2 regions of the Clostridium sp. SY8519 genome follow, and region 1 is predicted to be linked to the other one. Evidence: a T-box and tRNA genes for the amino acid it is inferred to sense, from the RefSeq annotation. Region 1 holds a T-box; the other holds one or more tRNA genes.

Region 1 (19,790 bases):
AGGAAAATGTGGCTGATCTGAAAGATGTGGCCGATGAAGTGAAAGAGAAACTGACGATTATACCGGTCAGCGAAGTGACAGATGTACTGGAACAGACCGGACTGCTGGAACGTAGTGAAATCCATGCGGCATAAGAATACAGAAACCAGAAACGGAGAGCGCAGATGCTCTCCGCTTCTGGTTTCTCTTTCCCGGGTGAACCTATTTTTCTGTCCGGATGACAACTGCCATCAGAACCAGATCTTCCGTTTCGGAAAGATTTTCGATTCCATGCTGATGATGTTCCCGGCAAATCGTCACATCGCCGGGACGCAGGGTATAGACCGTGCCGTCATCGGTACAGCGGCCGCTGCCGGATAATACCGTAATGACCTCCTCATTGCCCACGTGTTCGTGATAACCGATGGATGCCCCGGGGATAAGGACCAGACGGGCGACGACATCGGCATTGCCGGTGAAATCATCGGTTCCGATGGAGGAGAATTTTTGTACGTATTTTTCTCCGCCCTTCATGTGTTCCAGTATTATCGGCTTGATATTTTCACGTTTTTTATACATGGTTTCCTCTCTTTCTGATTTTCTTTACCTATCGTTAAACTTTTATTTCTGATTTCGATGTTAGCAGAAAGCGGACCGCAACGCAATAATGCAGATGAGGGAATCACTGCTGAAAAAGGCAGACCGGCACACACTGCAGAATAAGCAGCAGGTACGGTCTGCCTTTTGTTCCTTGTCAGACAAGGAATTTAGGAGAAAGTGAGTTTTTTATGATTTCAGCATTTTGCCGGGGATTACCAGGTGACTGCAATATCCAGCTGGTTCGGATTGTGTGCCGCAAATCCGCCGGTATCACATACGATGCCGGTGCCAAGGCTGGTTGCTACCAGGGATCCTCTCGGATGGGTGTTCAGATTGGCTGCTACCATGACATAGTTGCCCAGCATCTTGACGCCGTCCTTACGTACCCAGTATTTGCCCTTATTTCCTCTGGCGCGCATAATGCGGACAATGTTGGACATATCCATGTTGTAATAGGTCTCTTTTCCGCTCGGTCCGGTTACGGTACCGTTGGTGCGGTTTAATACCGCGCCGTTCCAGGAAGAGGAACGGGTGGATGCTGAGGATGAAGAGGAAGAGGAACCGCTGGTGGATACATAATTGCCGGCTACATATGCAGCAGCTCCGTCATATTTGATTTTGTACCAACCGTTGGTTTTTCCTACAATAGTAACTTTATCGCCTTCATCCAGTCCGCCGACGATGCGGTTGGAAGTGGATGCGCCTGCACGTACGTTTAAAGAAGAGGCGGTAACAGTACCGCGACTGGCGGTCGCTTCACTAGCGAATGCAGGGATTGCTGTGCACATGGTAAGGGATAATGCTGCCCCCAGTACAACGACGAGTCTCTTTTTCATGATTAAACCTCCAATGAAGTATGCAGTTCAAAAAATTTTAAGAAAAACTTCAAAAACTGTTTCAAAAATGTTACATAATTGTTACGGTCTGCATTATAGTATGGATGTGAGCAAAAGGTCAAGTTATGAAAATCCCAAAGAAACACAAATTTATTGTGCAGTATGCACTAAAAAAGAAAGGAAAATTGTGGGGTATACATAAAAAATGAGGAAAAGCTGACGGCGCAGGACAAGGGCTTCCGGTGCAGACCGGGAAAAAAGGGAAAAACCATTGGCAAAATTGCACAAACTTCTTCCGCAATCCGGGAAGAGATAGCGGGGAATGGGCGGAACCTCCTGGGAACAGCGGGGGTCCGGCGGATGGATCCGATAAAAAACGAAAGAAAAACCCCGTATCCGACTGGTTCGAATACGGGGTTTCAGGCAGGCAGAATTATTTATAGATGATTTTGCGGAAATTTTTCTTTCCCTTTTTCAGAACAAAATCATCAGCCTGCAGATCGGCAGGTGTATAGGAAGTGTTGATGTCGGTGATTTTTTCCCCGTTGACAGAAGCACCGCCCTGCTGAACGGTACGGCGCGCGTCGGAACGGGAAGAGCAGAGGCCGGCAGCCACAAGAAGTCCCATGATATCAATGGAACCATCCTTCAGGTCACTTTCCGAGAGCTCAGCAACCGGCATGTCTGCAGCGCTGCCGGAAGAGAAGATGGCCCGGGCAGCGGTCTGGGCCTTCTGAGCCTCTTCTTCGCCATGCACCAGCTTGGTCAGTTCAAAGGCCAGGATTTCTTTGGCCTGATTCAGCTGGCTGCCTTCCCAGTGATCCATTTCATCGATCTGTTCCAGAGGAAGGAACGTGAGCATACGCAGACATTTTAATACATCCGCATCCCCCACATTCCTCCAGTACTGATAGAAATCGTAGGGGGAAGTCTTATTCGGATCCAACCATACTGCTCCGGACTGGGTTTTTCCCATTTTTTTGCCTTCGGAGTTCAGCAGAAGGGTAATGGTCATGGCATAGGCGTCTTTCCCCAGCTTTCTGCGGATCAGCTCGGTGCCGCCCAGCATATTGGACCACTGGTCATCGCCGCCGAACTGCATATTACAGCCGTAGGTGCGGAATAATTCGTAGAAATCATAGCTCTGCATGATCATGTAGTTGAATTCCAGGAAGCTTAAGCCCCGCTCCATACGCTGTTTGTAGCATTCCGCGGTCAGCATGCGGTTTACGGAAAAATGCGGGCCGATGTCACGCAGTACATCGACATAATTTAAATCCAGCAGCCAGTCCGCGTTGTTGACCAACAGCGCTTTGCCGTCAGAAAAGTCCACAAACCGTGACATCTGTTTTTTAAAGCAGTCTACGTTGTGCTGGATGGTCTCTTTTGTCATCATCTGGCGCATATCGGTACGTCCGGAAGGATCGCCGATCATAGCGGTGCCGCCTCCGATCAAGGCGATGGGACGGTTTCCTGCCATCTGCAGGCGCTTCATCAGGCACAGCGCCATAAAATGGCCGACGTGGAGACTGTCTGCGGTGGGGTCGAATCCGATATAAAAAGTAGCTTTTCCATGATTCACCAGATCACGGATCTGTTCTTCGTCAGTTACCTGGGCGATGAGGCCGCGGGCAACCAGTTCATCATAACAAGTCATAGTTCATCCTCCATAGTTAGCTTTGATTTGGAAACAGAGCAGGGAGGGAAGCGGCGGGCTGACCCCGCGCAAGAAAAAAGCCCCGTCCCTGCAAAAGGACGAGGCTGAAATGCCACGTGGTACCACCTTAATTCATCGGCAACTCGCATTGCCGACCTTAACAAGTATCCGCTGTCCGGCAGACGGTGAATACTCCTGCGGGATAACGGCCGCATGCCGGTGCAGCCTACTGCATGCGGGACGGCAGCCGGAAAACGGTCTGTCCGTCGGGACGGTTCGGTGCACAGCTCCTGAAGGTATTCGGAACATATCTCCCTCGCGCCTCTCAGCAGCCGGCAGCTCTCTGTCAGTTCTGATATGTTCTTACTTGTTTCATTCAACGCCTTTGATTCAATTGCATCCTAGTATACGGAGTATTCCTGTAAATGTCAACTGGGAGGGAAATCTTAAAAGAACCTTAAATTTCCCGGTGTTTTATTGTGAAAACGACGGGACATTATATAATGAAGACAGTGTCGGACGCCTCGCAGGCCGTTATGACGGAAACAGAGTTCAGATACAGACAGGAAGGAGACAGGATTATGGCATTTATGGACAGAGTCGGCAGCGCGATTTCTTCGCTTGCGGATAAGGGGGTAAGCAAGACAAAAGAGCTGAAAGATACCGCTAAGTATACGGTGGATATCAAAAACACAGAAAACGCCATCAACCAGGCTTACCGGGAAATTGGAAAAGCTTACTATGAAGCCCACAAGGCAGATGCGGAGACAGAGTTTGAGCAGATCGGCGAAATCAGCGAGCTGCTGGAAGAGCTGCAGCAGCTGAAGGCAAAGCGGGATGAGGTGCGGGGCGTGATGAAATGCCCGAACTGCGGCGCACAGGTAAAAGAAAGTGACAGATTCTGCACATCCTGTGGAGTAAAACTGGAAAAACCGGCCGAACGGGTGGAAGCGGAAATCGTCAGTCATGGCACTTACGGTGAACCGGAGACCGCGGAAGAAGTGGAAGGCCTGGATGCTGAGACTGCGGAGCCGGAGACGGAACAGGCGGCAGATGCTGCGTCGTCAAAGACAGAACAGGCAGCAGACAGCGCGGAGCCGGCGGCAGAACAGGCAGCAGACAGCGCGGAGCCGGCGGCAGATGCCGCGGAAACCGCAGAAACGGAAGCAGCAGATAATCTGAAATTGTAAGCGCAGGCCTGAGGCGGAAAAACAGACGCCGCAGAACCGGAATACGCCGGAACCGCAACACACCGGGACCGGAATAAGCCGAGCGGAAGAACTCCGGAAACAGAAGCGTCTGCCGCATGGCATGGAATCCCGCAGGAGAAGTCTTGCGGGATTTTCTTTCCTATCTTATAATAATGTGAGTGCAGTGCCGGAAGTCAGGATCTGCCCGGAAGGGATGGACTTTGCGGCACACCATGTGCAATCGACGGAATCGCTTTGCAAAAAGCGGCTCATTCGTATGAATAATTACTGCAGGGGAGAGTTTATGTGTAAGAACTGTAAAGGAAAGTATTATATTACATCGGCTATTGCTTATGCCTCCGGCAAGCCGCATATCGGCAATACCTACGAAATCGTGCTGGCAGATGCCATTGCGCGCTACAAGCGCCAGGAAGGCTATGACGTCTATTTTCAGACCGGCACCGATGAACACGGCCAGAAAAACGAGCTGAAAGCAGAAGAAGCCGGCGTGACACCGAAGGAATATGTGGATCAGATGTCCGCAGAGATCAAGCGGATCTGGGATCTGATGAATACTTCCTATGATAATTTTATCCGTACGACGGATGAAGACCATAAGATACAGGTGCAGAAGATATTCAAACGTCTGTATGACCAGGGAGATATCTACAAAGGCGCCTATGAAGGGTGGTACTGCACGCCCTGTGAGTCCTTCTGGACCGAAACCCAGCTGGTGGACGGCAAATGCCCGGACTGCGGCCGCGAGGTGCAGATGGCGAAGGAAGAAGCGTATTTCTTTAAAATGAGCAAATATGCGGACCGTCTGGAAAAATACATTGACGAACATCCGGAATTCATCCAGCCGGTATCCCGCAAGAATGAAATGATCAACAACTTCATCAAACCGGGACTGCAGGACCTGTGTGTATCCAGGACTTCTTTCTCCTGGGGCATTCCGGTGGATTTTGATCCGAAGCATGTGGTCTATGTATGGCTGGACGCGCTGACGAACTATATCACAAAAATCGGCTATGACGCAGACGGGAATTCCTCCGATCTGTTTCAAAAATTCTGGCCGGCGGACCTGCATCTGATCGGCAAGGATATTATCCGGTTTCATACCATATACTGGCCGATTTTCCTGATGGCGCTGGATCTGCCGCTGCCGAAGCAGGTATTCGGCCATCCGTGGCTTGTGATGAGCAACGGAAAAATGAGCAAATCCAAAGGAAATGTCATCTATGCGGATGATCTGGCAGAGATTTTCGGTGTGGACGCGGTACGGTATTTCCTTCTTCACGAGATGCCCTATGAAAATGACGGCGTGATTTCCTGGGAGCTGATGGTGGAACGGACCAATTCCGATCTGGCCAATACCATCGGCAATCTGGTGAACCGCACCATTTCCATGAGCAACAAATACTTCGGCGGTGTGGTGGCCGACAAGGGCGCCGCAGAGGCCGTAGACGAGGATCTGAAGCAGGCAGTGACGGGAACCCGCGACCGGGTGGCGGCCAAGATGGCGGATCTGCGTGTGGCAGACGCGATGACAGAAGTGCTGAATCTGTTCAAACGCTGCAACAAGTATATTGACGAAACCGAACCCTGGGTACTGGCCAAGGAGGAGGACAAAAAAGACCGTCTGTCCACGGTGCTGTATCATCTGATCGAAAGCATCAATATCGGCGCAGTGCTGATCCGGAGCTTTATGCCGGAGACAGCGGACAAAATCATTGCCCAGATCAATGGCTGCGACCGTGATTTTGAAGAGCTGAATCAGTTCGGCCTCTACGAAAGCGGCAGATCCGTGACAGCTCAGCCGGAGATCCTTTTCGCGCGAAAAGATATGAAGGAAGTCATGGAAAAAGTGGCGGAACTGATGCCGGCCCAGCAGAAAGAGGAACCGCAGGAGCCGGAGGAAGAAGGCATTGATATCGAGGCAAAACCGGAGATTACCTTTGATGATTTCACCAAGATGCAGTTCCAGGTAGGCGAGATTGTCAAATGCGAGGAAGTGCCGAAGTCCAAGAAGCTTCTGTGCTCGCAGGTGCGGATCGGCAGTGAGGTAAAGCAGATCGTATCCGGAATTAAAAAATACTACTCCGCAGAGGAGATGGTAGGCAAAAAAGTCATGGTACTGGTAAATCTGAAGCCGGCAAAGCTGGCAGGTGTGCTGTCGGAAGGCATGCTGCTCTGCGCGGAAGACGCGGAAGGCAATCTGTCTTTGATGACACCGGAGAAACCGATGCCATCCGGCGCGGAGATTGCCTGATCTTCTGAAGAGGCGGATCCGGACTGCCGGAGCAGGACGAAACATGCGCTTCGTTCTGCTCCGGCAGATTTTTATATAAAAAATTACGAAATATATTAAATAATATCGAAATTTTACCACATAGATTTTTCCCCTTCTTTTTTCTAAAATATTTATAAACAAAAAGGTAACTCAAAGGAAAAGGTAGAAGAAAGAGGGATGTGTAGTGTTTCAGAAGAAAGCAAAAGCAGATGACGGAAACAAGAGTTCTGTCGTAAACTTCGGTGCGGGATGGTTCCCGATTATTTACTGTCTGCTCATGTTCTGGTTTTATGTGGGCATGTGCAACGATGGTTCCAATGTAACTGTTCCGGCGATTGCGGCCAATCTCCGGGTGGAAAACAGCACACTGCTGACGATGAACTCCATCGCGGGTCTGGTCGGCGTAGTGTTCTTTATTGTAATGGGACAGATCAACCGTAAGATCGGTGCCCGGTATCTGTCCGGTATTCTGTGTGTAGCAGCCGGTGTGGCTTACTATGGCGTCTGCAATGCCAGCAGCGTAGGCATGTATCTGGTATTCATGTGCATCGTTACCGGCAGCATCATGTCCGCCGGTTATATCTGCGGCGGCGCTCTGGTTGCACAGTGGTTCCCGAAAAAGAAGGGCGTGGTTATGGGTTATACCACCATGGGTCATAACCTTGGTTCCGCTTTCTACTGCGTAATTTTCTCCGCTCTGATCAGCCGGTTCCTGATCGGCAAAGGTGTACTTCCGATCTCCCTGGCAATCATTATCCTTGGTATCGTAGGCATGCTGTTTATCCGCGACACACCGCAGGAGAGACATATCAACCCGGATAACGTATCCGATGCTGTATTCAAAAGCGAATATGACATGGATGACGAAGATGAGACCGGCGGCTGGACGGTAAAGAAACTGCTGTCCAAACGGGAACTCTGGCTTGCGTCCATCACCACCGGACTGTTCCAGATCTGTTCCGTAGGTGTTATGAGCCAGCTGGTATTAAGAAATGAAGAACTCGGATTTTCCGCACAGCAGGCAATGTCCATCATGACTGTTCTTGCGCTGATCGGTGTGGGCGGATCTTTCCTCATCGGTGTATTAGATGACAAACTGGGAACCAAGAAGACCATGATCGGTTTTGGTATCTGGTATGCAGCAGCGCTGATCTTAAACTTCACTAACCTGATGCCGTGTGTATACATCTCACTGTTTATGATTGCCATCGGCATCGGCGGATCTGCAAACTTTACCACATCCCTTCCGACATCTGTATTCGGACGTCAGGGATTCAATAAAGTAAACAGCGTAATCTTCCCGATCCAGGGTGCAGTTACCGCAATGCAGTTCCTGATCAACGCAATGGTACAGCAGGCAACCGGCGGACAGATCCGTTACGCTTACCTGGTGTTTGTAGTAGTGGCAATCGCCAACGTAGTTCTGATCTCCCGGATCGACGAGCACAGATACAACAGAGATTATCTGGTTCAGATGGGTGAGACAGAGAAACTAAAAGCTCTGGAAGCAGAACTTGGAGGAGCTGATGAAAAAGGCACAGCAGATACTGGCGCTGTTGCTGACGGCGGTTCTGCTCGGTAATCTGGCAGGCTGCAGCAGCAGAAGTTCTGTCAGGAAAATACAGGAAAATAACCAGAAGACAAAGGTCATCCGCGTGGGATTTGTATATCCCAAGCGGGGGACCTATAAGTCTTTTGGGGAGTATTCGGAAGAATGGACCAATTACGCAGTCAGTCAGATAAACGAGGCAGGTCTGACCATAGACGGCCAGCCGGCCATCATCAGCCTGATTACTGCGGATTCCAATTCCGAGGCAGCCGGCGCGAAAAGAGCGGCGGAAGATCTCATTGATGACAAAGGCGTGGATCTGATGATCACGTCAAAGACCGCAGACACCACCGTGCCGGTCAGCAAGGTGTGTGAAAGAAAAGGCGTGGTCTGCCTGTCCGTGGATACACCGACGGATACCTGGGCAGTGACCCGGCACCGGTATTCCTATCATGCCGGATTCAGTACGGAAGGTGAGCTGGAAAGTTTCCGGAATGCCTGGGATCAGGCATCCACGAATAAGCGGGTAGGTGTGCTGCACGCGAACGATCCGGAGGGCTCTACGATTATCCGCTATATGCCGCGGTTCGCGGAAAAAAACGGATATGTCGCCTATGATCCCGGCGCCTATCAGAACGGGCAGACGGATTTCAGCAATATCATCCGCAATTTAAGAACCCAGAAGATAGAGATCCTGGCAGGCGCTATGTCTACGGGGGATTTCCGTACCTTTTATCTGCAGCTTAAGAAAGAAGGGTATCTGCCGAAAATCCGTCTGATGACAGTGGCAAAAGCCGCCCTGTTTTCCCAGGATATAGAGCAGCTGGGGGTGGAAAACCTCTGTACCGAGGTATGGTGGACGCCGCAGTTTCCTTATCATTCATCCATCAATCAGATGAGCTGTAAGGAGCTGGGCCGGGAATTTACCCGTGTGACAGGACAGAAACAGGTGCCTCCGACCGCAGGGTATGATTATGCCAATGTGGAACTGCTCTATGCAGTGTTGAAACAGGCAGGTTCCTTAAATACAGACAAGCTGCGGAAAGCAGCGGAACGTCTGAATCTGGACACAGTGATCGGAAAGGTATCCTATAATTCGGATCACTGTTCTGTACAGCCGCTGGCCACCGGACAGTGGATCTATGACCGGGTCAATAAGACCTGGGAACAGAAGATCATATCCAGCGGAACAATTAAAGGTTTACAGACGGACGCGGAACTGGCGTCCTGAGAAAGAAAAGGGAAGAGCCAAAGGGGGCTTCCCTAAGGGATGTCTAATCCCTGAAATAAGCGGCATAGCCGGGTGTGCAGCCTGGCTGTGCCGTTAATTTTTTCTGCGGGAAATGCGTCCGGCGCAGGACTATTTGCCCGGGCTGTCGTAGTTTCCTTTGGTCTGTTCTGCGGCGGCAAGGGTGCTGACCGCGTCTTTCGCAAACTGCTCAGGTTCCGACGCTCCGGCCAGGAGCTTCCGTGTGGAAGAGCGCCAGTGTTCGGCCGAGGTGGAAGGCAGTACCGCATACATCAGCGGGGAAACCTTTTTCGGATGATCAGTAAGCTCATGCAGCTGGCGGACCGGTGCGGGCAGATGATCCGGCAGGGAAAGGTTTTCCGTGGTCATATTCAGGTAGCCGTATTTGGTGACATTGATTCGATTGACTTCACGGGCAAATTCCAGACACAGGTCTGCCGCTTCGTCCTGATAGTCCGATGCGGAACTGATGCACAGCCCCGGAGTCAGGGTATGGTTGATATCCAGAATCTGGTTCCGGAAGCTGTCGGAAGTGACGGAAGCGGAGGAATCTGATTCCCTGGAAGAGCTTTGTCCGTCGGAGACAGCATAGTCCGCGCAGGAAGGAAACGGATGGACACGGAAGCCGTTCTGCCCCATGTGTTTCATCAGATAGTAAATAATGGTGGACTGATGGGGGAGCAGCAGGGCTTTTCCCTGAATTAAATTTTCCACAGATTCCACTTCGCCGATTTCCGTATAATTTGTTTCAAAAGCGCCGGCGTCTGCCAGTTCCTGTACCATCCGGGCGGCCTGCTTCAGGAGGGCTTTGCTGCCGGCTGTGTCTCCGGCGGCAAGACGGGCATAAGCCTCCGGATCCAGCCGGTTGGCGATAGTGCAGTACAGCAGCTCTCCCAGCCACTGGTCTTTGTCGCCCAGTTCGATGGCGGCATAGTGGGTGCCGTGCTTCTGGTTGTAACGGTTTACCGACCGGACAAAGTCCAGAAGTTCCTCCCAGGTCTCAGGCATGGAAAGGTGCAGTTTTTTCATCAGCGCGGTGTTGGCATAGGTGACGCCGTAAGCCTCCGGGAGACAGGGGATGATGAAATTGTTTCCCTTGTAGGTGCGGACATAGGAATCTTTGAAAGTGAAATCCGCGGTCTCCAGATAGCGCTGGACAGTGGTGCAGGCATTGGAGTCAAACAGATAGTCCGGATAAGTGCCGCCCCATACCAGAAAGATATCCGGCAGTTCCTTGCCGGCGGCGGCAATTTTCAGCTTGTCCCGGATCTGCTGGGTGGAATAGGTGCGCAGAGAAACCTGCCAGCCGTGTCTGGCGGCCAGTTTCTGCCAGAGGCTTCGGTAATAACTGTCCGGCGTGTTCATATCAAAGAATGTCCAGATTTCCAGGCGGACGGTGCTGTCGGAAGCAGAACGCGGCTTCTTCTGATTCTGCAGAATGGAAGGAATCAGAAGGGCGGCAGCCAGTGCCGCGACAAGCAGAACCGACAGGATACGGCTGGTAATGGTGCGGATGGATGGATACATGAAAATCTCCCTGTGATGAAATGGAAACATCCGTCTGCCGGTTTTCGTAAATGCGCGGAGCAGCGCAGAGGAAAGACCGGCGGCGGTGCATGATGTGATAGGTGTTATGCTCTTCCTGCAATTATACCCTTGTTTTTCCGGATCGAAAAGGCTTATAGTAAATAGACAGAAAAAAAGAGGAAGACAGCGATTGTTATGAAACAGAGAAAACAACAAATCAGACGGCAGCGGAAAAGCAGCCGGATCACAAAGAGAAGAACCCGGTACCAGACCAGGATATTTCTGTCTTTTGTTTATATTGCGGTTCCCATATTCATTACAGTGATGCTGATTTCCATGGCATTTCTGCAGAAGAGCTACCATCTGACACTGCGGGAACGGCAGACCTCCGAACTGCAGAAAATCAACAAACAGATGTCCGTTGTGCTGGAGGAAACCAGGACTGTGTCCCAGGAGATCTATTATAACTCTTCGATTCAGAGCCTGCTGAAACAGGAACTGTCCGGAAAACGCTATCTGGCCAATGACAAGGTGGCGTATTATATCAACAATTTTGCGGCAAACCGGGACTTTGTGGACAGCGTGGTGGTGACCGGGATGGATCATACGGTCTATTCGACGGAGCGGGCCTTCAGCAATCTGTCCTATTACAGAAATATTGAGAAAAAATGGTGGTATCGGGATCTTCTGTCCGGCCTGCAGCCCTATTACTGGTTTCCGCTGGCAGACCGCAACGCGGAAAAGACCCCGGTGCTGGCAAACGGGACCCCCCAGTCAGGCAATCAGCTGGCCTTTGCCCGCCCGATCTACAGCATGTCGGATTATGACACACAGCTGGGATATGTGATTATCTATATTTCCAAGGAGTATCTGAAGAATATCTGGGATACCAGCACCTGGGGAAAGACTGCGAATATTATGGTATATGACGCCGGCCGCCAAATGGTGGCGGGAAACAGCGCCGGCCGGGATTATTCCGAAATCCTGAAAGAGTCGGCGGTGCGGCCGGGGACCACGGAGATTGTCCGTAAAAAAAATGTCCGTTATCTGGTGTCCTGCCAGAATCTGGATACCGGAGGCTGGAAGATCTATATGGTGACGCCGATGAGCGAGGTGGACAACTATGCGGGTCTGCTGCCGCTGGAGCTGACACTTCTGACCGCAGGCATCGTATTCCTTCTGCTGTTTGTCTCCCGGTTCAATGCCAGGGCCATGGCCCGTCCGATCAATGACCTGTCGGATCTGATGGATCACTATCGGGAGAGCGCGGAAAATGATGTGGGCGCGCAGCTGACACTGGTGCAGACAGCGGGAAGCCTGTCGGAAGAAGCGCTCCACAGTTATGAAAACAGAGAGGACGAGGTAGGAAATATCTATCGTTCCTATGAGCAGTTGATTGAGCGGCTGAATGTGCTGATCCGGGAAAACTATGTCAAGGATCTGGAAAAAAAGGACGCGGAACTGGCACTGCTGCAGAGCCAGATCAATCCCCATTTCCTGTACAATACCCTGGATTCCATCAACTGGATGGCGCTGGCCAACGGGGAGGATGAGATCAGCCGGATGGTTACGGCGCTGTCGGATACCTTCCGGCTGAGCCTGATCCGCAACAACAGCTCCTTTATTAGCCTGGAGCAGGAATTTCAGTATATCAGCAGCTATCTGGTGCTGCAGAAGTTCCGCTACGGAAAGCGGCTGGATTATGAAATCCTGGTGCCGGATCCGATGCCGCGGCTGTTCCTGCCCCGGTTTATTCTGCAGCCGATTGTGGAAAATTCGCTGAAACACGGGATCGATCTGCAGGAGGACGGCGGCCGGATTGAAGTAAAACTGGACATCGGCGCGGATGTGGTGATCACCGTGACCAACGACGGCAGCGAGATTGACCTGGCGAAAATGGAGCGGCTTCTGGCATTTCATCCGAAGAAAAATGAGATTCTGGTCTTTCAGAAAGAGGGGTACGGCGTACAGAATATCAACCGCCGGATCAAGATTCTGTGCGGCGAGCGGTACGGCCTGAGTTATGAGAAGACAGAGAACCGGACCATCTGCCGGGTGCGCCTGCCGAAAAAGACGAAAGAAGGGGAATAAAGCAGGAATCCGGAGGCTCCTTTCAGTAGCGTTTCCGGTATTCGGACAGGGTCATGCCGGTGCGTTTCTTAAAGATCTGGGAAAAGTAGGTGTAGTCATTGAAACCGACGGCGCTGGAGATTTCATACATTTTCAGCGTCGGATCGGCCAGCAGTTCTTTGGCCCGTTCAATGCGCAGATTCGTGACATAATTGACAAAGGTCATGCCCAGTTCTTTCTTGAAAATATCACACAGATAGGTTTTGCTGATGGCCACGGCTTCTGCCGTGCTGGCCAGGGAAATGTTTTCGCAGAAGTGTTCTTCGATATAGGACAGGACCGCGCTGACCAGTTTCGAGGGCGCGGAGGCGTCAGGAGCACTGCCGGCGGCAGTGTTCTGGGAGCCGGCAGTGTGTGTGGAACTGTTTGTTTTCAGCCATTTGTCACATTCCAGATTGGCGGCATAGAGGGATTCCATGCCCTGGTGGATTGCGCTGATGCCCACCGTGATGTCAATTTCCCCGGCCCGGGCCTGCGCCTCTATATCCAGCAGGGTTTCCCGGATGGCATCGTAGAGATCCTGCAGGATGTCATACAGGAAAAAGAACATATATTCATCATTCTGGAAGGTTTCCAGGGTGCCGAAGGGTTCCAGCTCGGCGCTGATCTGCTGCTCCAGGCGGCCCAGGGCGGTCATGGTATCTTCGGAGAAGGAAGCCTCGGTATAGTCGAATTTAGCCAGCAGAAAGGGCGAATCCTGAAAATCCAGGCCGCAGGACTGGTACAGGGAGTGAATCCTGGCATTGTCGTGGAACGGAGCCTCGGCCAGTTCCAGGAAAAAGTAATTCTTCAGCTCGCCGACGCTGGATTCCGCCACTTTGCGCAGGTTGCATACATTTTCCAGAAGGGTGTGTTTTTCTTCGATCCGCCGGTGCATGCGGGTCAGCATGGCGGAAAAATCTTCTTTTTTGATCGGTTTGAGCAGATAGTCGCTGATGCCGATTTTGACGGCGGTCTGGGCATAGGAGAAATCATCATAGCCGGAGAGGATGACGATTTCGGTGTCCGGCAGCCGTTTTCTGACCTGTTCGGAGAATTCCAGCCCGTTCATCCGGGGCATGCGGATATCGGTAATAATCAGATCCGGACGTATTTCACTTGCGGCATCCAGGGCTTTCTGCGGATTGCTGAAGCATCCCGCCAGGGTGAAGCCGTAGTCCTCCATATGGTAAGTTTTCTGAATGCCCATCAGAACGATTTCTTCATCATCCAACAGCATGAGTTTGTAATATTCCATCTGATGCCTCCCGAAACGGCAGGGAACTGTCCGCCCTGCCCTGTTCTCACCTATAGTAACGAATCTGAAGCAGTTTCGCAAGCGGATGCATCCGCAAAGCCGAAGAAAACGCCGGCAGGATATCGAATATATATTCGCCGAATGTATTTTCGAAAGTGGAGACCGGATTTTGACCCTCGGTTTTCTGCATAATAAAGAGGATCCGAAAAGAAAGAGGATCCAGGAGGCGCAGGCGGGATTGCCGCCTGCAGAAGAAAACAGACTGGAGGGGTTCGTATGAAAAAGGACAGAATATATTTTACAATCGCGGGAACCAGCTATTATTTCGGCTCGGAATTTATGGAACCGGGGATGCACGTCACACTGATCAAGGAACCGGATAACCCGGCGGATGCGGAGGCCATCCGTGTGGAAATGCCGGGACTGGGCAAAGTGGGATACGTGGCCAACAGCCCAGGTACAGTACAGGGGGAATCCATGAGCGCCGGCCGGATTTACGACAAGATCGGAGACACCTTTGCGGGGATCATCCGCTATGTGACGCCTGCGGGGGTGATCTGCGAGCTGTATATGGTGGATGAAGCAGAAGAAGATCTGTGATATGATGGGTACAGAATCTTGCAGAAAGGGGGATACAGCATGGCAGAAAGCGGTTTGCAGAAGCTCAAGATTCTGTACCTGAGAAAAATTTTCCTGGAAAAAACAGATGAAACCCACAGTATCAGCATGTCGGAGATTATTTCTTCCCTGGCCGCCTACGGGATACGGGCAGAGCGCAAAAGCATCTACAGTGATATGGAGCAGCTGAAGCTGTACGGAATGGATATTATCGGAGAAAAAGAGGGCAATTCCTACAGTTATCATGTGGGCGAGCGGCAGTTTGAACTGGCGGAACTGAAGCTTTTGGTAGATTCCGTGGAATCGGCCAAATTCATGACCAGAAAAAAATCCGACCAGCTGATCCATAAGATCGAGCAGCTGGCCAGCCAGTATGAAGCCAGTCAGCTGCAGCGGCAGGTGTATGTCTCCGGACGGGTCAAAACCGACAACGAAAGCATTTATTACAACGTGGACGCGCTGCATGAGGCCATTGCGCAGAATGTCCAGATTTCCTTCCAGTATTTCAACTGGAACGTACGGAAAGAGCAGGTGCTTCGTCATAATGGGGAGCGCTATGTTGTCAGCCCCTGGGCGCTGTCCTGGGATGACGAGAACTATTACCTGGTGGCCTATGACAGCAAAGAGGACAAAATCAAGCATTTCCGCGTGGACAAAATGCTGCGTATCGCAATGGAGGACAGACGCCGGGAAGGCGTGGCCAGATTCCGCTCCTTTCATCTGGGGGATTATGCCAAAAAGACCTTTGGAATGTTTGCCGGGGAGGAGGAGACGGTGACAATTCAGTGCGTCAACGAACTGGCAGGTGTGATGATTGACCGCTTTGGGCAGGATATCACCATGCGGCCCGTGGATGAGGGACACTTCCAGGTCCGGGTAAAAGTGGCAGTCAGCCGCCAGTTCCTGGGGTGGATTATGGCGCTGGGAGAGGGCGCCCGCATCACGGGGCCGGACAGCGTGATAACACAGGTAAAAGATGAAATCCGCAGGCTGTCCCTGCAGTATGGAGAACAGGAAACATGAATAAAAAGAAAATGGGACATATCGTTCTGCTGCTGATCATTCTCTCCGTCGGGATCTACAGTCTGCAGATCGCAATTTTTCACGACACCAGAAACACAGCCTTCTATATCCTGCAGGACTTTGCCTTTATGCCGGTGACGATTGCCGTGGCGACCCTGGTGGTGGGAGAGCTGATCAATGAGCAGGAGCGCAGAGACCGGCGAAGAAAGACCCGGATGCTGACCAGCACGTTTTTTACAGAGATGGGCACCCGCCTGATCCGTATTATAGTGGATGCTTCTGAGCAGAAGGAGACCCTGCGGGCGATTATGGTGTTCCGCTGCCAGCATGAGAAGGATCTGAAGGCGCAGTGGGAACGGATCAACGGGATGCAGATCCGCGTGTGTCTGACCGCGGACAGCTATACCCGGTCCATGGAGCTGATCAAAGAGGGGCAGATGGCGCTTCTGGTGCTGTCCTCCAATTCCCTGCTGATGGAGCATGAGCATTTTACGGACCTTCTGTGGGGGCTGTTTCATCTGATCGATGAATACAATCTCCGGGGAGCCTATGAGGAGCTGACGGAACAGGATATCCTGCATCTGAATGATGATTTTTCAGAAGTGCTGCGGCTTCTGATGCTGAATTACACGGCCAACGCGAAATATGTCCGCGAGACCTATCCGAATCTTTACCGTACCGCAAAAGAAAAACTGCAGAACACCCTGGATCAGGAACCGTGATCCGGGTATTCTGCAGAAAAAATTGAATATAATCAGTTATTTGTTCAGAATTTCCATGAATTCTTCGCCGGTGATGGTCTCTTTTACATAGAGATACCGGGCCAGTTCGTCCAGCTTCTGACGGTTCTGGCGAAGAATGCCCAGGGCTTTTTCGTGCTGTTTCCGCACCAGTGCCACGGTCTGCCGGTCGATCTGGGTCTGGGTTTCGGCAGAGCATGCAAGGGAGGCGTCGCCGCCCAGATACTGATTGGTCACAGTTTCCATGGCGACCATGTCAAAGTCATCGCTCATGCCGTAGCGTGTGATCATGGAACGGGCCAGCTTGGTCGCCTGTTCGATATCATTGGCCGCTCCGGTGGATATGGTGCCGAATACCAGCTCTTCCGCGGCACGGCCGCCGGTAAATGTGGCAATTTTATTTTCCAGCTCTTCTTTGGTATAGAGATAATGGTTGCCTTCATCTACCTGCATGGTATAACCCAGCGCGCCGGAAGTGCGGGGAATGATGGTGATTTTGGTAACAGGCGCGGAGTGGCTTTGCAGAGCGGCCACCAGAGCGTGTCCGATTTCGTGGTAAGAGACGGTGAGACGCTCTTCTTTGGTCAGGATAGCATTCTTTTTCTGATAGCCGGCAATCACGACTTCGATGCTTTCCTCCAGGTCAGCCTGGGTCGCGTAGGGACGTCCGCTGCGGACCGCCCGCAGAGCGGCTTCGTTGACGATATTGGCCAGCTCGGCGCCGGAAGCGCCGGAGGCCATCCGTGCGATCTGCTGGAAATCCACATTGTCGGAAAGTTTGATTTTTTTGGCATGAACCCGGAGGATCGCCTCCCGGCCCGCGAGATCCGGAAGCTCTACCGGTACACGGCGATCAAAACGTCCCGGACGGGTCAGCGCCGGATCCAGGGATTCGGGGCGGTTGGTGGCGGCCAGGATGATGACGCCGCTGTTGCTCTCAAAGCCGTCCATTTCGGTCAGCAGCTGATTCAGGGTCTGTTCCCGCTCATCGTTGGTGGAGAACTGCCCGTCTCTTTTTTTGCCGATGGCATCGATCTCGTCAATAAATACGATGCAGGGCGCTTTTTCCTTGGCCTGACGGAACAGGTCACGGACTTTGGAGGCGCCCATGCCTACAAACATCTCGACAAATTCCGATCCGGACATGGAGAAAAAGGGTACATTGGCCTCGCCGGCCACAGCTTTGGCCAGCATGGTTTTGCCGGTACCGGGAGGGCCGACTAAGAGGACGCCCTTCGGCATGCTGGCGCCGATGGATTTGAATTTGTTCGGATTGTGCAGGTAATCTACGATTTCGGTCAGGTTCTCTTTTGCCTCATCTTCTCCGGCCACATCGGAAAAATGGATGCCTTCTGTGGACTGGACATAGACCCGGGCGTTGCTTTTGCCCATGCCGAACATCATGGAATTGGCGCCGCCGCCCATCCGGTCGTTCATGCGCTTGGATACCCAGCGACTCAGCAGCAGAAAGAGGACGATCGGGATGACCCAGGAGAGCAGAAGGCTTAAGGCAGGTGACATCTGCTGCTGGATGTCGCTCTTGAATTCCGCGCCGGACTGGTACAGGCGGTCGACCAGATTTTCATCACTGATCAGACCGGTTTTGTAATAATTGCCGTCGGCATCGGTAAACAGGATCTGATTGCTCTGGATTTCCACTTCTTTGATCTCATGTTTGTCTGTCATGCTGATGAAGGTGTTATAGCCGACCTCCCTGACACTGTGCTGCCGCATCAGCGGAACCACAGCGATGTTCAAAACCAGCAGGATCAGAAGAACAAGGCCCCAGTAGTAGAGCATGGGGCGTCTGGGATTTTTCACTTCTTTCATGAAAATTGAAACCTCCTTTATCAACTGCATCCGCAGCCGTATGGATAGCGTGTGAAACACGGTATCTGACACATACATAGTATAGACAATATACTATAAATTGACGTATTATAAAATAATATATTTATAAAATTATCGGAAAGGCGAAAAATATGCAGACACTGGAAGGCGGATGGCGCGCTCTTTTTTCAGACCGGCAGCTGGAGCAGGGAAAAGAATGTATGCGAAGCGGAAGAGTCAAGGGACTGATTGCGTCGGAGGACAGCTGCATGGCCCGGGTACTGGGAACGAAGGTTTACCTGGTACAGATCTCAGGATTGGCAGGCGGCCGGCCGGTGATGAGCTGCGTCTGCAGTGAGGCGCGGGAAACAGGCACCTGCCGCCATATGGCGGCCGTGCTCTATGCTTGGGAAGTGGAACGGGGGATTCCGCAGGAGGAGTTGGAAAGAGAACGGTTTCATCCGTTTTCCGACGAAGGCAGGGAGCAGTATTACCGCCTGAGCAGAATCACATCGGACCTGCTTCTGTACCCGGATGTCTGGCGCCGGGGAAGCGATCTTATGCGAAGCGGCAGCATCACCGTGGAACAGCCCCGCTTCTTTTACCGCAGTTTTCAGGGAAAAGAGGTGCAGACAGGACGGATCCGCGGATATGTCAGAAACGGATATTTCCGGGAAAACGCCAACATCCTGTTTGACCGGCGGCATGTGCTGAGCATGGAATGCGACTGCTGCGGAAGTGTTTATTTTGCGCCCGACGCGGATGACGCCAGGAGATATCTGATGGAGACGGACACTTCCGTCTGCCCGCATGAGGCCGCGCTGCTGCAGGTGCTGGACCGCTATCTGAAGGAGCATAATCCGGGGGACGCGACAGACCGCACGGCCAGCCGTCTGCTGTCCGCGTTTGGCAGCAGGCATTATGCACAGTACGCGGAGGAGCAGGCGCAGCGCCGGGCAGATATCCTGCTGGAGCCAAGGATCCTTCAGGAAGGGGAGAACTGGCAGCTGACCTTCCGGATTGGTTCCGACCGCATGTATGTAGTGAAAAATCTGACGGAACTGACGGAGGCATGCAGAGGCAGATCAGTCATGAAGCTGGGAAAAACCAGAAGTATTGATTTCGCCCTGGAGTCCTTCGATCCCCGGTCCCGAAAGTTTTACGATCTGATCGAAGGCCAGGTGCGCAGCATGGAGCTCCTGAATCAGAGCCTGCAGGGTGACCGGTATTATTATGGGGGAGAACTGCGCCTTGGCAAATCTCTGCAGCTGCAGGGAGAGACCCTGGACGAATTCTATGATCAGGCCCTGGGGATGCGGATCCCCTGGCAGG
Region 2 (5,300 bases), 180 kb from region 1:
CAGAAAGAAGGTTTTTCCTATGAACATACGAAGAGCGCAGTCCCGTGATATTTCCGGCATTCTCAGTCTGCTGGCACAGGTAAACTTGGTGCACCATCTCGGCCGCCCGGATCTGTTTAAAAAACACACCAAATATTCCCGGGAAGATCTGGAACAGATGCTTCCCGATGACAGCCGCCCGATATTTGTAGGCGTTTCGGAAGACACCGGAGAAGTTCTGGGATACGGCTTCTGTATTTTTCAGCAGGCCGTCAATGACAGTATCCTTACCGATGTGAAAACCCTTTATATCGACGACATCTGTGTCGATGAGAAGGCCCGGGGACATCATGTGGCCACCGAAATCTTTCAGTATATCCGGGAATTTGCCCGTTCCAGCGGTGTCTACCACATCACGCTGAATGTCTGGGAACTGAATGACGGTGCCAGACGCTTTTATGAGGCGATGGGAATGAAGCCCATGCGCACAACAATGGAAACGATCCTCTAAGCTGTGGCACAGATCCGATCCTATGCTTTACGTATCGCCAGCCAGGCATCGCAGATCATCTGCCCGTGATCCGTGGCAATTGCATTGGCATGCATGGCAGATACTGCCCACTGATCCGTATATGGATTTTTTGCAGTTTCTGCCCGCAGCTCCAGGGTTTCTTCTCCTGCAGTCAGCTGCAAATGCAGTGATCCGGTTCCCGCTCCCATCCTGCAGCTCTTTTCTTCCACCCGGAACCAGACCGCATCCGACGCGTCATCATCCGCGGATGCTTCCACACTGCTGCCGCACACCGCAAAAAATCCTTCGGTTACAATCCAGCCCCTGGGATCCCTGTCCGGACTGCTGTACAGACGCAGATGGCTCAGCGGAATCCCCTCTACATGTGTCTCTTCTGCCAGTTCTCTGGCTGCCGCCTCTTCCGCGCTTTCCCCTTTTGTAACAAACCCGCCCGGAACTGCGCGCATGCCGATAAAAGGATGGTTTTTTCTCCGAATCAGCAGCAGCTCATATCCCTCATCTTTCTTTCGAAAAATCACCATGTCCGCTGTCAGGTACGGCGCCGGATACGCATGTTTCTTGTAGTCCTCCAGAAATTCTTCCTCTGTCATCCCTTTGCTGTCTCTCATCTCATTTTTATTTTCACTGTTCATATCCTGTCTTCCTTTTCTATCTGATTCTGCTTCTGTCTGGTACCGTCTGTCTCATTCCAATTCCGTCTGACTCGTTTTTTGCCTCTGCTTCTGTCTTATTGTAGCATCTGCTGCCAAAGCTGCAAATCATGACCGCAATCTTACACACCATATCGTTTATCTGTCAAGTCTTCCTGCCATTCTCTGTCCTGAAAAATGCAGCACACGCAAATCCCCGGGCAAATGCCCGGGGATTGTATACTTTCTGTATGATCTGTTATTTCTGGCTTTTAGAATCTGCCTGCTGCAGCTGCTTCCTCGATGGAAACCGCGGTAGCCACTGTCATGCCTACCATCGGATTGTTTCCTGCTCCGATCAGTCCCATCATCTCTACATGGGCCGGAACGGAGGAAGAACCTGCGAACTGGGCATCGGAATGCATCCGTCCCATGGTATCTGTCATACCATAGGAAGCAGGGCCTGCTGCCATGTTATCCGGATGCAGCGTACGTCCGGTACCGCCGCCGGAAGCTACTGAGAAATATTTCCGGCCTGCTTCCAGACGTTCTTTCTTGTACGTACCTGCTACCGGATGCTGGAAACGAGTCGGGTTGGTAGAGTTTCCGGTAATGGATACATCTACATTCTCATGCCACATGATAGCTACGCCTTCCTGCACATCATTGGCACCGTAGCAGTTCACTTTCGCGCGAGGGCTGTCCGCATCCTTGGAATATGTCTTGCGGAATACCTCTTTCAATTCGCCGGTCTGATAGTTGTATTCTGTCTCCACATAGGTAAAACCGTTAATTCTTGAAATAATCTGTGCCGCATCTTTGCCCAGACCGTTCAGGATTACACGCAGCGGTTTTTTGCGGACTTTATTCGCTTTTTCCGCGATACCGATTGCTCCCTCCGCTGCCGCGAAGGACTCGTGGCCGGCCAGGAACGCGAAACATTCGGTATCTTCTTCCAGAAGCATTTTTCCCAGATTACCGTGTCCAAGACCTACTTTTCTGCGGTCCGCCACAGAACCCGGAATGCAGAACGACTGCAGACCTTCGCCGATCGCTGCTGCCGCGTCGGATGCCTTGCGGCAGTTTTTCTTAATCGCAATCGCTGCGCCTACCGTATAGGCCCATTTTGCATTCTCAAAACAGATGGGCTGAATGTTTTCAATCATATGATAAACATCCAGGCCGGCGTCTTTTGTAATTTTCTCCGCTTCCTCGATCGAGGAGATGCCATATTCATTCAGTTTTTCGAGAATCTGTTTTTCTCTTCTTTCGTATGATTCAAATAATGCCATGATTCTATCCTCCTCTGTTTACTCTTTCCGCGGATCAATGCAGCGAACAGCGTCCTGTACACGTCCATACTGACCGGACGCTTTCTCCAGGGCAGTATTCGCGTCATCGCCGGCTTTGATGAAATCCATCATCTTGCCAAAGTTCACGTATTTGTATCCGATAATTTCATCATCTTCATCCAGCGCGATCTCTGTCACATAACCGTCTGTCATCTCCAGATAACGGGGTCCCTTATCCAGGGTACCGTACATGGTGCCGATCATCGAACGGGTGCCTTTACCCAGATCTTCCAGACCGGCGCCGATCTGCAGACCGCCTTCGGAAAAAGCGCTCTGTGTACGGCCATATACAATCTGAAGGAAAAGCTCACGCATGGCAGTATTGATTGCGTCACATACCAGGTCGGTATTCAGCGCTTCAAGAATCGTAAGACCCGGAAGGATTTCAGAAGCCATGGCTGCGGAATGGGTCATTCCGGAACATCCGATGGTCTCTACCAGTGCTTCCTGAATAATGCCGTCTTTTACATTCAGAGACAGCTTGCAGCATCCCTGCTGCGGCGCGCACCAGCCGATTCCATGGGTATAGCCGCTGATATCATCTACATTCTTTGCTTTCACCCACTTTGCCTCTTCCGGAATCGGAGCTGCACCGTGGTGGACTCCCTGAGTAACAGGACACATGTTTTTTACTTCTGCAGAGTAAATCATAGAAACCTCCTTTGGAACGGTGTCATATACATCATATACCTTATGTCGATTGGACTGTTTCGCCGCTGCAAAGCGGCGTTTTCAGCATGCCATCTTTTTTGATTATACTCTGTTCCTGCCGTTTGGCGCAACCTGTTTTCTTCTATTTGTTAATTTTTTGTCAATATGGCCAAGATATTGAAACGGGGCGGCGGATTTTCTAAACTATTTCATTACAGAACCTGCGGAAGCCGCTTTCCAAAGTCATTCTATTTAACTGGATTCCCCGCCGGAAACGTCCCGTCAGCGATTTCAAATTCTTTCCAGGAAAAACAAAAATCCCTGAACACCGCATAAATACTGATGTTCAGGGACTTTCCAAAGCAATGAGGCATCGGGGATTCGAACCCCGGACAACTTGATTAAAAGTCAAGTGCTCTGCCAACTGAGCTAATACCCCATATATGAAACTGTTCAAACACTGTTTGAAAATGCCCAGTTCCGGAATCGAACCAGAGACACGAGGATTTTCAGTCCTCTGCTCTACCAACTGAGCTAACTGGGCATTGAGTTGCGGGAATAGGATTTGAACCTATGACCTTCGGGTTATGAGCCCGACGAGCTTCCAGACTGCTCCACCCCGCGATAATATGTAATTCTCATTCTTAGCAAAGAATGGAAATGGGCGGAGAAGGATTCGAACCTTCGAAGGCATCGCCAGCAGATTTACAGTCTGTCCCCTTTGGCCACTCGGGAATCCGCCCATATGAACTATTTAATTATATATAAGGAATACAGCTTTTGCAAGCTGATTCTTGTTTTTATAAAATGGGACCTACAGGGCTCGAACCTGTGACCCTCTGCTTGTAAGGCAGATGCTCTCCCAGCTGAGCTAAGATCCCATACTAACATTTACATATCTCTATGTAAAACGACCCAGGACGGACTTGAACCGACGGCCTCCGCCGTGACAGGGCGGCGCTCTAACCAACTGAGCCACTGGGCCATATGACATCTGTCATTGATTAAGGTAAGTTACATACCTTCAAAACTTCATACAGAAGAGATGCTTCCCTTTATGATCCGCTTGCTTGGATAAGCCCTCGAACGATTAGTAACAGTCAGCTCCATACATTACTGCACTTCCACCTCTGTCCTATCTACCTTGTACTCTTCAAGGGTTCTTACTTCCTTTTGGAATGGGATATCTTATCTTGGGGTGGGCTTCACGCTTAGATGCCTTCAGCGTTTATCCCTTCCGGACTTGGCTACCCTGCGATGCGCCTGGCGGCACAGCAGATCCACCAGCGGTCCGTCCAGCCCGGTCCTCTCGTACTAAGGCCAGCTCCCCTCAGATATCCTACGCCCGCGCCGGATAGGGACCGAACTGTCTCACGACGTTCTGAACCCAGCTCGCGTACCGCTTTAATGGGCGAACAGCCCAACCCTTGGGACCTGCTCCAGCCCCAGGATGCGATGAGCCGACATCGAGGTGCCAAACCACTCCGTCGATGTGAACTCTTGGGAGTGATAAGCCTGTTATCCCCAGGGTAGCTTTTATCCGTTGAGCGATGGCAATCCCACTTTGTGCCACCGGATCACTAAGTCCTACTTTCGTACCTGCTCCACCCGTCGGTGTCGCAGTCAGCCTCCCTTCTGCCTTTGCACTCTTTAGATGGTTTCCAACCATCCTGAGGGAAACTTTGAGCGCCTCCGATACCCTTTCGGAGGCGACCGCCCCAGTCAAACTCCCCGCCTGGCATTGTCCCACCGCCGGATTACGGCGGCTGGTTAGAAGCCCAATACTGCAGGGGTGGTATCCCAACAGCGACTCTGCACAGACTGGCGTCCATGCTTCTTTGTCTCCCACCTATCCTGTACGTGCAGTACCGGACCCCAGTACCAAACTGGAGTAAAGCTCCATGGGGTCTTTCCGTCCTGGCGCGGGTAACCAGCATCTTCACTGGTACTTCAATTTCACCGGGTGCATTGTCGAGACAGCGCTCAAATCATTACGCCTTTCGTGCGGGTCGGAACTTACCCGACAAGGAATTTCGCTACCTTAGGACCGTTATAGTTACGGCCGCCGTTTACTGGGGCTTGAATTCAAAGCTTCGCTTGCGCTAACCTCTCCTCTTAACCTTCCAGCACCGGGCAGGCGTCAGCCCATATACCTCA

Evidence for each region. The T-box of region 1 lies ahead of tyrS (tyrosine--tRNA ligase). A T-box ahead of a tRNA ligase gene usually reads a tRNA of that ligase, here a tRNA-Tyr.
Region 2: it encodes a tRNA-Tyr, which carries the amino acid that the T-box ahead of tyrS (tyrosine--tRNA ligase) is inferred to sense. The anticodon was not compared.

What each region holds. Positions count from the first base shown of each region.
Region 1 is NC_015737.1:1,156,815-1,176,604, forward strand. Features, by position in the region: gene lon (endopeptidase La) at 1-134, shown strand, start outside; gene CXIVA_RS05535 (cupin domain-containing protein) at 202-558, opposite strand; gene CXIVA_RS13350 (SH3 domain-containing protein) at 792-1,415, opposite strand; gene tyrS (tyrosine--tRNA ligase) at 1,849-3,072, opposite strand; T-box leader at 3,164-3,461, opposite strand; gene CXIVA_RS05550 (zinc ribbon domain-containing protein) at 3,654-4,262, shown strand; gene metG (methionine--tRNA ligase) at 4,567-6,534, shown strand; gene CXIVA_RS05560 (MFS transporter) at 6,740-8,137, shown strand; gene CXIVA_RS05565 (ABC transporter substrate-binding protein) at 8,082-9,335, shown strand; gene CXIVA_RS05570 (extracellular solute-binding protein) at 9,465-10,880, opposite strand; gene CXIVA_RS13355 (sensor histidine kinase) at 11,076-12,971, shown strand; gene CXIVA_RS05580 (response regulator) at 12,994-14,247, opposite strand; gene CXIVA_RS05590 (HIRAN domain-containing protein) at 14,524-14,847, shown strand; gene CXIVA_RS05595 (WYL domain-containing protein) at 14,887-15,888, shown strand; gene CXIVA_RS05600 (hypothetical protein) at 15,885-16,610, shown strand; gene ftsH (ATP-dependent zinc metalloprotease FtsH) at 16,647-18,458, opposite strand; gene CXIVA_RS05610 (DEAD/DEAH box helicase) at 18,611-19,790, shown strand, end outside.
Region 2 is NC_015737.1:981,693-986,992, forward strand. Features, by position in the region: gene CXIVA_RS04605 (GNAT family N-acetyltransferase) at 20-490, shown strand; gene CXIVA_RS04610 (NUDIX domain-containing protein) at 511-1,143, opposite strand; gene CXIVA_RS04615 (GGGtGRT protein) at 1,413-2,432, opposite strand; gene CXIVA_RS04620 (nitrogen-fixing protein NifU) at 2,451-3,143, opposite strand; tRNA gene CXIVA_RS04625 (tRNA-Lys) at 3,510-3,582, opposite strand; tRNA gene CXIVA_RS04630 (tRNA-Phe) at 3,615-3,687, opposite strand; tRNA gene CXIVA_RS04635 (tRNA-Met) at 3,694-3,767, opposite strand; tRNA gene CXIVA_RS04640 (tRNA-Tyr) at 3,805-3,886, opposite strand; tRNA gene CXIVA_RS04645 (tRNA-Val) at 3,952-4,024, opposite strand; tRNA gene CXIVA_RS04650 (tRNA-Asp) at 4,055-4,128, opposite strand; rRNA gene CXIVA_RS04655 (23S ribosomal RNA) at 4,214-5,300, opposite strand, start outside.